Regions from separate parts of the Streptomyces sp. NPDC101490 genome, predicted to be linked through region 2. Evidence: riboswitches for the same ligand, from Rfam matches in the RefSeq annotation. Region 2 holds a riboswitch; each other region holds the start of a gene.
The links. A riboswitch is a leader RNA that binds a small molecule or an ion and turns the genes downstream of it on or off. The one in region 2 is predicted to bind thiamine pyrophosphate.
Positions count from the first base shown of each region.

Region 1: another riboswitch for thiamine pyrophosphate. It lies ahead of thiC (phosphomethylpyrimidine synthase ThiC); the one in region 2 lies ahead of ACIRQY_RS24405 (thiamine ABC transporter substrate binding subunit).
Region 3: another riboswitch for thiamine pyrophosphate. It lies ahead of thiO (glycine oxidase ThiO); the one in region 2 lies ahead of ACIRQY_RS24405 (thiamine ABC transporter substrate binding subunit).

Region 1 is NZ_JBIWNI010000005.1:209,274-214,683, forward strand. It holds gene ACIRQY_RS14010 (metallophosphoesterase) at 1-1,405, shown strand, start outside; gene ACIRQY_RS14015 (hypothetical protein) at 1,567-2,208, shown strand; gene thiC (phosphomethylpyrimidine synthase ThiC) at 2,263-4,044, opposite strand; TPP riboswitch at 4,038-4,185, opposite strand; gene ACIRQY_RS14025 (YibE/F family protein) at 4,257-5,410, shown strand, end outside.
Region 2 is NZ_JBIWNI010000015.1:73,546-78,955, forward strand. It holds gene ACIRQY_RS24395 (phosphatidate cytidylyltransferase) at 1-1,069, shown strand, start outside; gene rlmN (23S rRNA (adenine(2503)-C(2))-methyltransferase RlmN) at 1,237-2,349, shown strand; TPP riboswitch at 2,379-2,489, shown strand; gene ACIRQY_RS24405 (thiamine ABC transporter substrate binding subunit) at 2,555-3,655, shown strand; gene ACIRQY_RS24410 (ABC transporter permease) at 3,694-5,325, shown strand; gene ACIRQY_RS24415 (ABC transporter ATP-binding protein) at 5,325-5,410, shown strand, end outside.
Region 3 is NZ_JBIWNI010000003.1:354,261-359,670, reverse strand. It holds gene thiS (sulfur carrier protein ThiS) at 1-35, opposite strand, end outside; gene thiO (glycine oxidase ThiO) at 32-1,195, opposite strand; TPP riboswitch at 1,193-1,306, opposite strand; gene ACIRQY_RS09245 (NAD(P)/FAD-dependent oxidoreductase) at 1,399-2,613, shown strand; gene ACIRQY_RS09240 (Rv2175c family DNA-binding protein) at 2,658-3,023, shown strand; gene thiE (thiamine phosphate synthase) at 3,117-3,773, shown strand; gene metF (methylenetetrahydrofolate reductase [NAD(P)H]) at 3,958-4,875, shown strand; gene ACIRQY_RS09225 (hypothetical protein) at 4,930-5,410, shown strand, end outside.

The sequences.
Region 1 (5,410 bases), on a different contig from region 2:
GCGTGACTTCCGAGTACCGCCGTACGCGCGCGTGCCCGTACAGGGCCACGCCTCCGAGCCGACCTCCGGGGAACCTCTGCCGGTCCCACCACCGGTCGAGGCCCCGCCCGCCGAGCAGCCGCACCACACGGCGCCCGAGCGCCCCCCGGCCCCCCCGCGCCCGGTCGACCACACCCCCCGTACGGCCCCGCCGATGCCCACCACCGCGCCCGAACAGCCGTGGCACCCGGGACAGCAGGCCGCCCCGGGGCAGCAGGACCCGGCCGCCGGACACCTCCACCCCGCGTACCCGTCCGAGCCGCCCCGGCACCCCGCGGGGCCCCCGCCCAGCGCCCCCCAGCCCTCCGAGCCGACCCTGCTCCTCGGCCACCGCGCCCAGCCCGCGTACCCCGCCCCGGCCGCCTCCGCGATCGTCTCCGTCGCCACCGGCCACCCCGGCAACGCCTTCCCCGACGGCGAACTCCCCGAGGGATACACGCCGACCGAGCGCGACCTGCCCGTCATCGGCCCCGGCGACACCCTCCGGCTCCCCGTCACCCCCGAGGCCGTCCCCTCGACCGGACCCGTCTCCGGGAACGACGAGGGACCCGGCCCGCTCTTCGTCGTCGGTGACGTCCACGGCTACCTGGACGAACTGACCTCCGCCCTCCACGCCCAGGGCCTCATCGACGAGAACGGCGACTGGTCCGCCGGGAACGCCCGTCTCTGGTTCCTCGGCGACTTCACCGACCGGGGCCCCGACGGCATCGGCGTCATCGACCTCGTCATGCGCCTGTCCGCCGAGGCCGCCGCCGCCGGCGGCTACTGCAAGGCCCTCATGGGCAACCACGAACTGCTGCTCATCGGCGCCAAGCGGTTCGGCGACACCCCGGTCAACTCCGGCGCGGGCACCGCCACCTTCCAGGCCGCCTGGCTGCTCAACGGCGGGCAGAAGCACGACATGGACCGTCTCCAGGACGTCCACCTCCAGTGGATGTCCCGGCTCGACGCCGTGGTGTGGGAGGACGACCACCTCCTGCTGCACTCCGACACCACCGCGTACCTGGAGTACGGCGAGACCATCGAGGACGTCAACGACACCGTCCATGAACTCCTCAACCGGAACGACGCCGACGAGGTCTGGGACCTCTTCCGCAAGTTGACCAAGCGCTTCGCCTTCCGCGACGAAGGCGGCCCGCAGGCCGTACGGGAGTTGCTCTCCACCTACGGCGGCCGACGGATCGTGCACGGCCACAGCCCCATCCCGTACCTCCTCGGCCAGGTCGGCGCGGAGGACGGCGAGGACGACACGGGACCGGTCGTCGACGGACCGCACGTCTACGCCGAGGGCCTCGCCATCGCCATGGACGGCGGAGTGACCATGGCCGGAAAGCTCCTGGTCGTCCAACTGCCCCTGACCGGCTGACGCGTCACCCTGCGCATCCGGGGACGGCGAATTCCGGAAACACCCTGTCAGCCCGTGGCACCCCCGTCCTACCATCGGGGTCCATTGGTAGCAGGCTCTCCTCCGTTTCCGCTCGACCGACCGTTCGCCACGGCTGATCCGCGGCCACGGAGCATCGGGGGATGCACATGAACGTGGCTCCGCACCTGCTGACCGAGGACCGCGCCGAGTACGAGCGGGTCCTCGACGACGCACTGAACACCGCCCACGCACGTCCGGATCTCGACGGAGCGGGCACCCGCCTCACCCTCGTACAGCTGCGTGCCCTCACGCTGAACGCGACCACGCTGGTCACCAGCGCGGCGGCGAGCGAGTACGAGCACTACGTGAAGGTCCGCGAGCAGCACCGCGCGGCCCTCGGCAACCGCCCCTCGACCGCCGACCGGCCGGGACCGGGCGGCGCGGGTGTCGTCGCCGTCCTCACCGTCATGGTGCCCGTCCTCGCGGGCGCGGCGGCCGTCATCCTCCTGCTGGCGGGCGCGGTCCTGCACGCCCTCACCCCGACCGTGGAGTTCGGCGCGACGCTGCTCACCGCCGGTCTGGTCTTCGGGACGGTGGCCGCGGCGGGACTGCTCTGCGCCGCCGTGGGGCTGCTCGTGACGGCCCTGCGCAACAGCCCCGCGGAGGTGGGCGGGAACCAGGACGACGAGCTGTCCCGCGCCCGGGAGGCCTGGCGCCTGGCCCTCCTCGAGCGCGGGATCGTGCCCTTCCTCCACGACGTCCTCACCGCCGCCGCCCCCGTGCCCGACACCCCGGACGGCTGAGACCGCGCCGGTACCGGTGTCCGGCACCAGTACCGGCGGCGGCGGGCGGGTGGATCAGTCCGCGAGCGGGAGGTACACGCGGTTGCCGCTCGCCGCGAACTCCTGGGACTTCTCGGCCATCCCCGCCTCGATCTCCCGCTGGGTGCCGCCGTGCTCCCGCCGGATGTCCTGCGAGATCTTCATCGAACAGAACTTCGGCCCGCACATGGAACAGAAGTGCGCCGTCTTCGCGGGCTCCGCGGGCAGCGTCTCGTCATGGAACTCACGCGCGGTGTCGGGGTCGAGCGCCAGGTTGAACTGGTCCTCCCAGCGGAACTCGAACCGCGCGTCGGACAGCGCGTCGTCCCACTCCTGCGCGCCCGGGTGCCCCTTGGCCAGGTCCGCCGCGTGCGCCGCGATCTTGTACGTGATGACACCGGTCTTCACGTCGTCCCGGTTCGGCAGGCCCAGGTGCTCCTTGGGCGTGACGTAGCAGAGCATCGCCGTGCCCCACCAGGCGATCATCGCCGCGCCGATGCCGGAGGTGATGTGGTCGTACGCGGGCGCCACGTCCGTGGTCAGCGGGCCGAGCGTGTAGAACGGCGCCTCCTCACAGATCTCCTGCTGGAGGTCGATGTTCTCCTTGATCTTGTGCATCGGGACGTGCCCGGGGCCCTCGATCATCGTCTGCACGTGGTGCCGCTTGGCGATCGTGTTCAGTTCGCCGAGCGTACGCAGCTCCGCGAACTGCGCCTCGTCGTTGGCGTCCGCGATCGAGCCGGGGCGCAGTCCGTCGCCGAGCGAGTACGTGACGTCGTAGGCCGCGAGGATCTCGCAGAGCTCCTCGAAGTGCGTATAGAGGAAGTTCTCCTTGTGGTGCGCGAGGCACCAGGCGGCCATGATCGAGCCGCCGCGCGAGACGATGCCGGTCTTGCGGCGCGCGGTGAGCGGCACGTACGGCAGGAGTACGCCGGCGTGCACGGTCATGTAGTCCACGCCCTGCTCGGCCTGTTCGACGACCGTGTCCTTGTAGACCTCCCAGGTCAGTTCCTCGGCCCTGCCGTCGACCTTCTCCAGCGCCTGGTAGAGCGGCACGGTGCCGATCGGTACGGGGGAGTTGCGCAGGACCCACTCACGGGTGGTGTGGATGTTGCGGCCGGTGGACAGATCCATGACCGTGTCCGCGCCCCACTTGGTCGCCCAGGTCATCTTCTCCACCTCCTCCTCGATGGAGGAGGTGACGGCGGAGTTGCCGATGTTGGCGTTGACCTTCACCAGGAACCGCTTGCCGATGATCATCGGCTCGATCTCCGGGTGGTTGACGTTCGCGGGCAGCACCGCGCGGCCCGCCGCGATCTCCTCCCGCACGACCTCGGGGGAGACGTTCTCCCGGATCGCCACGTACTCCATCTCCGGGGTGATCTCGCCCCGCCGGGCGTACGCGAGCTGGGTCACCGCCCGGCCCTCGCGTCCCCGGCGGGGCAGCCGGGGACGGCCGGGGAAGACGGCGTCGAGGTTCTTGAGCCCGCCGCGCGGCGAGGTGTGCTTGATGCCGTCGTCCTCGGGGCGGACCGGGCGGCCCGCGTACTCCTCGGTGTCGCCGCGCGCGACGATCCAGTTCTCGCGCAGGGCCGGAAGGCCCCGTCGCACATCGGTGTCGACGGTCGGGTCGGTGTACGGGCCGGAGGTGTCGTACAGCGTGACGTCCCGGCCGTTGGTGAGGTGCACCTGACGGACCGGCACCCGGAGGTCGGGGCGCGAGCCCTGGACGTACCCCTTGTGCCAACCGGGCGTGCGCTCCTGCCCGTCGGTCCGGTTCTGGTCGGAGGCAGGCGTGCGTGCGTCCTGAATGGTCATGAGACCGATCTCCCTACGCCGGCATTACCCGGTAACAGGTTCGGCGGTCGGCGCAGCCCTTTCCCGTACGTACATCAGTACGCGCGTACGGTGATTCAGCGCCCTCTCAGCCCGGTGCTCCGAGCTCCCGCGTGTGCAAAGGTGCCACCACGCTAGCGCCATTCCTGGCGTGCTGAACAGTGGGCCCCTGCCGTTCTTGCGATGATCGGTCGGTGACTTCCCCCCATCAGACCCCCGAACCGCACGGCCACGGGCACGGCCATGGGCACAGCCACAGCCACGGTCCCGCCGCCCCGGTCTCCCGTCATCTGCGCAAGGTCATCGCCGCGATCCTGATCCCGTTCGCCACCGCCGTCGTGGTCGGTCTGGTGGTGCTGTGGCCGGGCGGCACCCCGGCGCACGAGCGCACCGGGGTCGGCTTCGACCGGCAGACGGAGCAGGGCAGGGTCGTCTCCGTGCAGTACGTCGACTGCGCGTCGGTGAACGCCGGACAGGTCCCGCCGACCGGGGACACCTCCACCCCCGAGGAGCGCGGGGCCGTCGACTCCCGGCGGGGGCAGTGCGCGAAGGCGACGGTCGAGGTCACCAGCGGGCCGGAGAAGGGGCGGCGGTTCACCGAGATCGTGCAGCCGGACGCGCCCCGTCAACTCCACCAGGGCCAGGGCGTGGTGGTGGCGTACGCCCCCGACGCGCCCCCCGACCTCCAGTACTCGGTGACGGACGTCAACCGGAAGCTCCCGATCGCCCTGCTCGCGGGGATCTTCGCGCTCGCGGTGGTGCTCGTCGGGCGCCTGCGCGGCCTGATGGCGCTCGTCGCGCTCGTCATCAGCTTCCTCGTGCTGACGTTCTTCATCCTCCCGGCGATCCTGGAGGGATCGAATCCGCTGGTCGTAGCGGTGGTCGGATCGAGCGTGATCATGCTGGCCGCGCTCTATCTGTGCCACGGCCTCTCGGCCCGCACCTCGGTCGCGGTGCTCGGGACGCTGATCTCGCTGCTGCTGATCGGGCTGCTCGGGTCGCTCTTCATCGACTGGGCCTCGCTGAGCGGCAACACCGACGACAACACCGGACTGATCCACGGCCTCTACCCGAACATCGACATGTCCGGTCTGCTGCTCGCCGGAATCATCATCGGCTCGCTCGGTGTGCTCGACGACGTCACGGTCACCCAGACCTCCGCCGTCTGGGAACTGCACCAGGCCGACCCGGACATGGGGCCGCGCGCGCTGTACCGGGCCGGGATCCGGATCGGCCGCGACCACATCGCCTCGGTCGTGAACACCCTGGTGCTGGCGTACGCGGGCGCCGCCCTTCCGCTGCTTCTCCTCTTCTCGATCGCGCAGAGCAGCATGGGGACGGTGGCCAA
Region 2 (5,410 bases):
CGGCCGTGGGGGACCCGACCAGGGGCCCGTCCCGGCGGGTCCCGCACACGATCGGCACGGGGCACCGCAGACTCGCCCCATGCCCATCGTGCCCGACGTTCCCGCCGGCGGATTCCAGGACGATCACGGCCGGGGGGCCGCTCACCCGAGCGGTCCCCTGTTCCGTGACGAGACGCCGCACGAGCACCCGCAGGAGCCCATGCCCAGCCCCACCCCGCCTCCGCCGTCCGGGCCGCCGTCGGAGCCCCGGCAGAAGAAGAGCGCGGGGCGCGATCTGGGCGCTGCCATAGGGGTCGGGGTCGGACTCGGCGTCGTCATCATCGCGTCGCTGTTCTGGAAGCCGGCGTTCGTCGGCGTGCTCGTGGTCGCCGTGGTCGTGGGCCTGTGGGAGCTGACCTCCCGTCTCCAGGAGCGCAAGGCCATCAAGGCGCCGCTGGTTCCGCTCGCGGTCGGTGGCGCGGCGATGGTCGTCGCCGGTTACCTCCGGGGTGCCGAGGGCGCCTGGGTGGCGATGGCCCTGACGGCGCTCGCGGTGCTCGTGTGGCGGATGACGGAGCCCCCCGAGGGGTATCTGAGGGACGTCACGGCGGGGGTGTTCGCCGCGTTCTACGTGCCGTTCCTGGCGACCTTCGTGGCGCTGCTGCTCGCCGCCGACGACGGTCCGCAGCGGGTCCTCACGTTCCTGCTCCTGACCGTGGTCAGCGACACCGGGGCGTACGCGATCGGCTGGCGGTTCGGCAAGCACAAGCTGGCCCCGAGGATCAGCCCCGGAAAGACCCGTGAGGGGCTCGTCGGCGCGGTGACGTTCGCGATGGCGGCGGGCGCGCTGTGCATGCAGTTCCTGATCGACGACGGCGTCTGGTGGCAGGGTCTGGTCCTCGGCCTCGCGGTGGCGGCGAGCGCGACGCTCGGCGACCTCGGCGAGTCGATGATCAAGCGTGACCTGGGCATCAAGGACATGGGCACGCTGCTGCCCGGTCACGGCGGCATCATGGACCGGCTGGACTCGCTGCTGCCGACGGCGCCGGTGGTCTGGCTGCTGCTCGCGCTCTTCGTCGGAACGGGTTGACGGACAGCGGGTACTCTGGAAGGGCTCGTGGCGCACCGCGTCGCGAGCCCTTCGTACGCCCCGCTGCCGCGGGGGTGATCCTGAGGTCCCGGCTCCGGCAGTGTGCCGCCGTGGTTCCCCGCCCGTCGGGTGGTGCCAGACCTCGTCGTCCTGAGGAGACGCCCGTCGTGGCCCGTCCGACCCCCGGAGAACTCACTTTCGTCGCCCCGCGCGGTGCCAAGCAGCCGCCGCGGCACCTCGCGGACCTGTCGCCCGCCGAGCGGAAGGAAGCCGTCGCCGCCATCGGTGAGAAGCCCTTCCGCGCCAAGCAGCTGTCGGCGCACTACTTCGCGCGGTACGCGCACGATCCCGCCGAGTGGACCGACATCCCCGCCGCCTCGCGGGAGAAGCTGGCCGGCGAGCTGCTGCCCGACCTGATGTCGGTGGTGCGGCACCTGTCCTGCGACGACGACACCACCCGTAAGACGCTCTGGCGGCTGCACGACGGCACGCTGGTCGAGTCGGTGCTCATGCGCTACCCGGACCGGGTGACGATGTGCATCTCCTCGCAGGCCGGATGCGGGATGAACTGCCCGTTCTGCGCGACCGGACAGGCGGGCCTCGACCGGAACCTGTCGACCGCCGAGATCGTGCACCAGATCGTCGACGGGATGCGCGCGCTGCGCGACGGCGAGGTCCCCGGCGGGCCCGCCCGCCTCTCGAACATCGTGTTCATGGGAATGGGCGAGCCGCTCGCCAACTACAAGCGGGTCGTCGGCGCCATCCGGCGGCTGACCGACCCCGAGCCGGACGGGCTCGGCCTCTCCCAGCGCGGGATCACCGTCTCCACCGTCGGGCTCGTCCCCGCGATGCTGCGCTTCGCCGACGAGGGCTTCAAGTGCCGTCTCGCGGTCTCCCTGCACGCGCCCGACGACGAGCTGCGCGACACCCTGGTGCCGGTGAACACCCGCTGGAACGTGCGGGAGGTCCTGGACGCCGCCTGGGAGTACGCGGAGAAGTCCGGTCGCCGGATCTCGATCGAGTACGCCCTCATCCGGGACATCAACGACCAGGCCTGGCGCGGTGACCTCCTCGGACGGCTGCTCAAGGGCAAGCGGGTGCACGTCAACCTCATCCCGCTGAACCCGACGCCCGGCTCGAAGTGGACCGCGTCCCGTCCCGAGGACGAGAAGGCGTTCGTCGAGGCCATCGCCCGGCACGGGGTGCCCGTGACCGTGCGGGACACCCGGGGCCAGGAGATCGAGGGCGCCTGTGGACAGCTGGCGGCCGCCGAGCGCTGACCTTGTACTCTGAGGTCGAACACATCTTCATATTCCGACAGGGGAGCGCCACAGCGCTGAGAGTGCGGTGACCGTCAGGCCGCAGACCCTCTGAACCTCGCCCAGGTCATTCTGGGTAGGAAGTTCGGTCGTAACTCGAGCTGTTGCGCCCTGCCCACCTCCGGGTGGGCGGGGCCGCGTCTCTTCCTGGTCACACCCAGGAGGAATGTCAGTGAGCACCAAGAAGGCGGCCGCCGTCGCGCTCGTCGCGGCGCTGGGCGTCACCACGCTGGCCGCGTGCGGGGCGGACGACGCCCGCGAGGCGGCGGGGAAGTCCGGCGCGCCCGCGCCGAAGACCGTGACCCTCGTGAGCCACGACTCCTTCAACGCCTCCAAGGAGGTGCTGGCGGAGTTCACGAAGCGGACCGGATTCACCGTGAAGGTCCTCAAGAGCGGGGACGCGGGCGAGGCGGTGAACAAGGAGATCCTGACCAAGGGCTCTCCGCAGGGTGACGTCTTCTTCGGCGTCGACAACACGCTGCTGTCCCGCGCCCTCGACAACGGGATCTTCGTCCCGTACGAGGCGAAGGGACTGGACCGGGTCCCGGCCGCGTACCGGCTGGACAAGGAGCACCGGGTGACCCCGGTCGACTCCGGGGACATCTGCGTCAACTACGACAAGAAGTACTTCGCGGACAGGAAGCTGGCGCCGCCGGTCACCTTCGACGACCTGGTGAAGCCCGCCTACAAGGACCTCCTCGTGGTGGAGAACCCCGAGCGGTCGTCCCCGGGGCTCGGTTTCCTGCTCGGCACCGCCGCCAAGTACGGCGACGACGGCTGGCCGGGCTACTGGTCGAAGCTCAGGGCCAACGGCGTGAAGACCGTCGACAGCTGGGAGCTGGCCTACAACCAGGAGTTCTCCGGTTCGGCCGGGGGCAAGCAGGCCAAGGGCGACCGGCCGCTCGTCGTGTCGTACGCCTCCAGCCCCCCGGTCGAGGTGCTCTACGGGGAGCCGCAGCCGAAGGTGGCGCCGACTGGGGTGTCCACCGGCACCTGCTTCCGGCAGACCGAGTTCGCGGGGCTGCTGACCGGGGCGAAGAACCCCGAGGGCGGCAAGGCGCTGATCGACTTCCTGATCTCGAAGACGTTCCAGGAGGACATGCCGCTCCAGATGTTCGTCAACCCGGTGGTGACGGACGCGGTGCTGCCCGAGCTGTTCACGAAGCACGGCGTGGTCGTGGACAAGCCGGAGACGATGGCGCCGGAGAAGATCGCCGCGAAGCGTGACGGGTGGATCCAGCAGTGGTCGTCGCTGGCCGTGAAGTAGGGCGCGACGTCCGAGGGAACGTGACGCGGCTGGGCCTGATGGCCCTGCCCGTCGCGTTCTTCGCGGTCTTCTTCGCCTGGCCCGTCGTGTCGATCGTGGACCGGGGACTGCGGCCCGACGGCAGCTGGCGGCTCGGCCGGATCGGGGACACCCTGGCCCGCCCGGAGATCCTCGACGTCCTCGGCTTCACGCTCTGGCAGGCGCTGGCGTCGACGGCGCTGACCCTGCTCGTCGCGCTGCCGGGGGCGTACGTCTTCGCCCGCTTCGACTTCCCGGGCAAGGGCGTCCTGCGGGCCGTGGTCACGGTCCCGTTCGTGCTGCCCACGGTCCTCGTCGGCACCGCGTTCCTCGCGCTCGTCGGCCGGAACGGGCTGACGGACGAGCTGTGGGGGCTGCGGCTCGACACCAGCGTCTGGGCGATCCTCCTCGCCCATGTGTTCTTCAACTACGCCGTGGTCGTACGGACCGTGGGCGGGCTCTGGTCGCAGCTGGACCCGCGCCAGGAGGAGGCGGCCCGGGTCCTCGGCGCCTCGCGGTGGACGGCGTGGCGGACGGTGACGCTGCCCGCCCTCGTGCCCTCGGTGGCCGCCGCCGCGCTGATGGTCTTCCTGTTCACGTTCACCTCCTTCGGCATCGTGCAGATCCTCGGCGGGGGCGCGTACTCCACCCTGGAGGCGGAGATCTACCGGCAGACCGCGCGGCTGCTCGACCTGCCGACGGCCGCCGTCCTGACGCTCACGCAGTTCGTGGCGGTGGGCCTGATCCTGGCCGTGCACGCCCGGACGGTACGGCGCCGGGAGACGGCGCTGCGGCTCGTACCGCCGGAGCGGACCGCGCGCCGGCCGCGCGGCGCCGGACAGTGGACGCTGCTCGGCGGGGTGCTGCTCTCGGTCGCGCTGCTGATCCTGCTGCCGCTGGGGGTGCTGGTGGAGCGGTCCTTCGCCGGACCCCACGGGTACGGCCTCGGCTACTACCGGGCCCTCGGCACGCTGGACGAGTCCGGCACCTTCCTCGTCCCGCCGCTGGAGGCGATCGGGAACTCGCTGCGGTACGCGGCGGCGGCGACCGGCATCGCGGTTCTCGTCGGCGGGCTCGCGGCGGCGGCGCTGACCTGGCGGAGCGGGCGGGCCGGGCGGGCCGCGCGGCTCGTCCGGGGCTTCGACGCCCTGCTGATGCTGCCGCTCGGGGTGTCCGCGGTGACCGTCGGCTTCGGTTTCCTGATCACGCTCGACGAGCCGCCGTTCGATCTGCGGTCCAGCTGGATCCTCGTACCGCTCGCACAGGCCCTGGTCGGTGTCCCCTTCGTGGTACGGACGATGCTGCCGGTGCTGCGGGCGGTGGACGAGCGGCTGCGGGAGGCGGCGGCGGTGCTCGGCGCGTCGCCGTGGCGGGCCTGGCGCGAGGTGGACCTGCCGCTGGTGTGGCGGGCGCTGCTGGTCGCCGCCGGGTTCGCGTTCGCCGTCTCGCTGGGCGAGTTCGGCGCGACCGTGTTCATCGCCCGCGCCGACGCCCCGACGCTGCCGGTGGCGGTGGCGCGGCTGCTCGGACGTCCGGGCGAACTCAACTACGGCCAGGCCATGGCCCTCTCGACGATCCTCATGGTGGTGTGCGCGGTGTCCCTGTTGGTGCTCGAACGGCTCCGGAACGACCGGACCTCCGGGGAGTTCTGATGCTGAGACTGGAAGGGGCGACCGTACGGTTCGGGGAGCGGGCCGTGCTCGACGCGGTGGACCTGGCGGTCGCCGAACACGAGAC
Region 3 (5,410 bases), on a different contig from region 2:
AGCTCGCGCGCCTCCCCGTTCACGGACACGATCATGCGGGCTGCTCCTGGCGTACGGGAGGGGCGGGGGCGAAGCGGCGGGGGGAGAAGGGGCGCGCCTCCTCGGGGAGGACGCCGGTGGTGAGGACCTCGGCCATCACGTCGCCGGTCACGGGGGTCAGCAGCACCCCGTTGCGGTGGTGGCCGGTGGCCAGGTGCAGGCCGGGCAGCGCGGTGGGGCCCAGCAGGGGCGCGTTGTCGGGAGAGCAGGGGCGGAGCCCCGCCAGGGTCTCGGTGAGCGGCAGCTCGGTGATGCCGGGGACCAGTTCGTGGGCGTCGCGCAGCAGCTCGTACACCCCGCCCGCGGTCACCGTGGTGTCCCAGCCGAGTTCCTCGCTGGTGGCGCCGACGACCAGCTCGCCGTTGGCACGGGGCACCAGGTAGACATGGCTGCCCCGGACCATGGCACGGACCGTCCGGGACAGGAAGGGGGCGTACGCGGCCGGTATCCGCAGCCGCAGGACCTGGCCCTTGACCGGGCGCACCGGCGGGAGGACCTCCTCGGGCACGCCCGCGAGGCGCCCGCTCAGACTGCCCGCCGCGAGCACGACCTGGTCGGCGGCGAGGTGCCCGCCGTCGGCGAGCCCGGCGCCGCGCGCCCGGTCGGCGGTGACCGTCAGACCGTGGGCGAGGGCGCGGTGGAAGACCACCCCGGCGCGTTCGCAGGCGACGAGGAGGGCGGCGGCGAGCCGTCGCGGGTCGACCTGGTGGTCGCCGTCCACCCGCAGCCCGCCGCGCACCCCGGGCGCGAGCATCGGTTCCAGACGGCGGCACTCGCGCCCGCTGAGCCATTCGGAGGCGAGCCCGCAGCGCGTCTGGAGGGCGTGCAGCTCGCGCAGATGGGCCCGGTCGTCGGCGTCGAGGGCGACGGCGAGGGTGCCGCAGGCGCGGTGGCCGACGTCGTGGCCGGTGGCCTCCTCCAGCTCGGCGACGAAGGCGGGGTAGCGCGCGGCGGAGGCGAGGTTGAGCCCGAGGAGGGTCTCCTCGCCGTAGTGGAGTTCGGTGACGGCGGCGAGCATCCCGGCGGCGACCCGGGCCGCTCCGCCGCCGGGATCCGGGTCGACCACGGCGGCGCGCAGTCCGCGCCGCGCGGCCCGCCAGGCCGTGACCAGGCCGATGATGCCGCCCCCGACCACGAGGACATCGGAAGAACGCATGGGCGTCCAGCCCCTCCCTTCGCCGGCATGACCCGGATCAGGTTCGTACGGTCGGAGGCCGTCCCAGCCTCCCTCTCAGCCCGGTGCGTCCGGGCTCCCGCGAGTGCTTTACGCCCGCCAGACTAGCCCGCGCCGCCGGGCGGCCGCAGGACCCCGCCCCACCCCGACTTCCTGACGGTCCATCAGGTGCGTAGGGTGGCCGGGTGAGCGAGCAGAAGCGGGACCAGCAGCACGTCGTGATCGTCGGCGCCGGGATGGCGGGCGTCCAGACCGCCGTCGCCCTGCGCGAACAGGGCTTCACCGGCCCCGTCACCCTCATCGGCGGCGAACCCCACCAGCCCTACGACCGGCCCCCGCTCTCCAAGGCCGTCCTCCTCGGCGAGGCCGAGGACTCCGCCTTCGACATCGACTTCGACGACCTCGGCGTCACCCTCCGCCTCGGCCTGGGCGTCACCGGACTGCGCGCCGACGCCCACGAGATCGACACCGAGGAGGGACCCGTCGGCTACGACGTCCTCGTCCTCGCCACTGGCGCCCACCCCCTCACCCTGCCCGGCACCGAGGGCGTCCCCGGGGTCCATCTGCTCCGCACCCTCGACGACGCCGTCCGCCTCGGCCCCGTCCTGGCCCGCCGCAGCGCCGTCGTGGTCGTCGGCGCGGGCTGGATCGGCGCCGAGTTCGCCACCGCCGCCCGCGCGGCCGGATGTCCCGTCACCGTCGTCGAGGCCGCGGACCTCCCCCTCGCCGGGATCCTGCCCGCCGAGATCGCCGCCCCCATGGCCGAGTGGTACGGGGCGAGCGGCGCCGAACTCCTCACCCACGCCCGCGTGGCCACCGTCGCACCCGGCCGGGTCGTCCTCGCCGACGGCCGCGAACTCCCCGCCGAGGCCGTTGTCGTCGGCATCGGAGCCCGCCCCGCCACCGACTGGCTCACCGGCTCCGGCATCGCCCTCGACCCGAGCGGCGCCGTCACCGCCGACGACCGGCTGCGCACCTCCCTGCCCGATGTGTACGCGGTCGGCGACTGCGCCTCCTTCCCCTCCGCCCGCTACGGCGAACGGCTCCTCGTCCACCACTGGGACAACGCCCTCCAGGGCCCGCGCACCGTCGCCTCGGCCATCACCGGGACCGACCGGGGGCCGTACGACCCCGTCCCGTACTTCTGGTCCGAGCAGTTCGGCCGCTTCGTCCAGTACGCCGGCCACCACGCCCGCGCGGACGCGCTCGTCCGGCGCGGCGACCCCGCCGACGACGCCTGGTCCGTGCTCTGGCTGCGCGCCGGGGTCCCCGTCGCCCTGCTGGCCGTCGGCCGCCCCCGCGACCTGGCCCAGGGCCGCAGGCTCATCGAGACCGGCACCCCGGTCGACCCGGTCCGCGCGGCGGACCCCTCCGTCCCCCTGAAGGCGGCCGTCGGGTAGGGCCCGACTACCGGCTGTCGGTCCGGGATGGCAGGCTTGTCCCCGTGACCCAGATTGACGTAAAGATCGATGCGCTCGTCCCCGCCTGGCTCTACGTGCCCGACATCGCGGAGATGCTCGACATCGACGTGACCCGCGTGCGGCAGCTGATCAAGGAAGGCCAGCTCATCGCCGTCCGCCGGGGAGAGAACAACGCCCTGCAGATCCCCGCCGCCTTCCTCCAGGAGGACCGGATCGTCAAGGGCCTCGTCGGCACCCTCACGCTGCTGCGCGACGACGGTTTCAGCGACGAGGAGATGCTGGAGTGGCTCTTCACTCCGGACGAGAGCCTGCCGGGCACGCCCGCGCAGGCCCTCGGCGAGAATCGCGGCACGGAGGTGAAGCGCCGCGCCCAGGCGCTCGCCCTCTGACCCGGCACCGAAGACACCACCCGCGTGTCGCGGCGTCCGGCCCCGCCCGGGACCGGCCGCCGCGCCCCGCGCCACCGACGGGGGAACCCAACCGTGCCCACGCCTCGTGAGCAGCTCGCCGACGCCCGGCTCTACCTGTGCACCGACGCCCGGAAGCGCCAGGGCGACCTGCCCGCCTTCCTCGACGCGGTGCTCTCCTCCGGCGTCGACGTCGTCCAGCTCCGCGACAAGGGCATGGAGGCGGCCGAGGAACTGGAACACCTCGCCGTGTTCGCCGACGCGGTCCGCCGCCACGGCAAGCTCCTCGCGGTGAACGACCGGGCCGATGTCGCCCACGCCATCGGCTCCGACGTGCTCCACCTGGGCCAGGGCGACCTGCCCGTGCCCGCCGCCCGCGCGATCCTCGGCGACCGGGTCCTGATCGGCCGCTCCTGCCACGCCGAGGACGAGGTCGCCGCCGCGGCCGCCGCACCGGGCGTCGACTACTTCTGCACCGGACCCTGCTGGCCCACCCCCACCAAACCGGGGCGGTACGCGCCGGGCCTCGGCCTCGTGCGGTACGCGGCGGAGCTGGCCCGGGACCGGCCCTGGTTCGCCATCGGCGGCATCGACGGGACCACCCTCGACGAGGTCCTGGACGCGGGCGCCCGCCGGATCGTCGTCGTCCGCGCGATCACCGAGGCGGACGACCCCGCCGCCGCGACCGCGTCCCTCGCCGCCCGGGTCCGGGAGCGCGCCCGGCAGGGCTAGACACCCGTCTCCGCCCCTGGACCCCGGGTCCCCGCCCCCGGACCCGTTCCCGCCCCCGGGCGGACATCCGGGCGGACATCCGGCCCGAGTCCGGACACGCCCCGATCCGTCCGTCTGTCCGAAAACATGTCCATCCACCGGACGCCCGGTACGCGGCTCGCCGTGCCCCGTCTAACCTGCCGTTATGGCCCTTGGTACCGCTTCCGTCCGCTCGGACCGTGCCCGCACGGTCCGGGACATCCTCGCCTCCGGCGGCACGTCGTACTCCTTCGAGTTCTACGCACCCCGGACCGAGAAGGGCGAGCAGGTGCTCTGGAACGCGATGCGGCGCGTCGAGGCGGTCGGGCCCAGCTTCGTCTCCGTGACCTACGGCGCCGGGGGCTCCACCCGAGGCGGCACCGTGAAGGCCACCCAGAAGATCGCCTCCGACACCACGCTGACCCCGGTCGCGCACCTCACCGCCGTCGACCACTCGGTCGCCGAGCTGCGCAACATCCTCGGCCAGTACGCCGACGCGGGCATCCGGAACATGCTCGCCGTCCGCGGCGACCCGCCGGGCGACCCGCTGGGCGAGTGGGTCGAGCACCCCGAGGGCGTCCGCTACGCGGCCGACCTGGTACGGCTGATCAAGGAGTCGGGAGACTTCTGCGTTGGCGTCGCCGCCTTCCCCGAGATGCACCCCAGGTCCACCGACTGGGACACCGACGTCCGGCACTTCGTGGCCAAGTGCCGCGCGGGCGCGGACTACGCGATCACCCAGATGTTCTTCGACCCGGAGAACTACCTGCGGCTGCGCGACCGCGTCGCCAAGGCGGGCTGCGAGACCCCGGTCATCCCCGAGGTCATGCCCGTGGTGAACGTGAAGACCCTCGACCGGCTGCCCCAGTTGAGCAACGCGCTCTTTCCCCCGGACGTGAAAGAGCGGATCCTCGCCGTCAAGGACGATCCCGCCGCTGTACGCTCCATCGGTATCGAGTTCGCGACGGAGTTCTGCGCGCGGCTGCTCTCCGAGGGCGTCCCCGGACTGCACTTCATCACGCTGAACAGCTCCACCGCGACGCTCGAGATCTACGAGAATCTCGGACTGCACCAGCAGTCGTGACCGGTCGTACCCGCCCCGAACCGCGGCGGTGACCGTGGAGAGGGGCGGCGGGGCATGGGGTGGACGGTCCTCTACATCGCGTTCGGAGTGGTCGCGCTCTGGCTGCTGGGGGAGGTGCTCCTCCAGTACAAGGCGCGGCTCCGCTGGCGCGTGCTCGCCTTCTGCGGCTTCCTCGGCGTGGTCCTCGGGGTGCTGCTGCCCTCGGTGCCGGTCATCGTCGCCGGAGCCGTCGCCTTCGCGGTCGGCCAGACGTATGTGACGCTCTCCTTCCGCCGGGGCTTCTCCACCGGCTGGGCCATCGGCGGCAGCCCCGGCGCGAGCCGCCGCCGCCGGGCGGGCGGTGCCTCGCGCGGCGGCCCGACCCTGGAGGTCACCGAGGTCGCCTACGACGCCGGGGCCACCCCGTACGACGGCCCCGAAGGCGCCCCCGAACCGGCCGCCGCCGAGACGACCGCCGTCTACGAGCCCCTGCCGCTGCCCGACGAGACCGGCCAGTACGGGGTCTACGGCCACGACCGGACCCCCGCCCCCGACG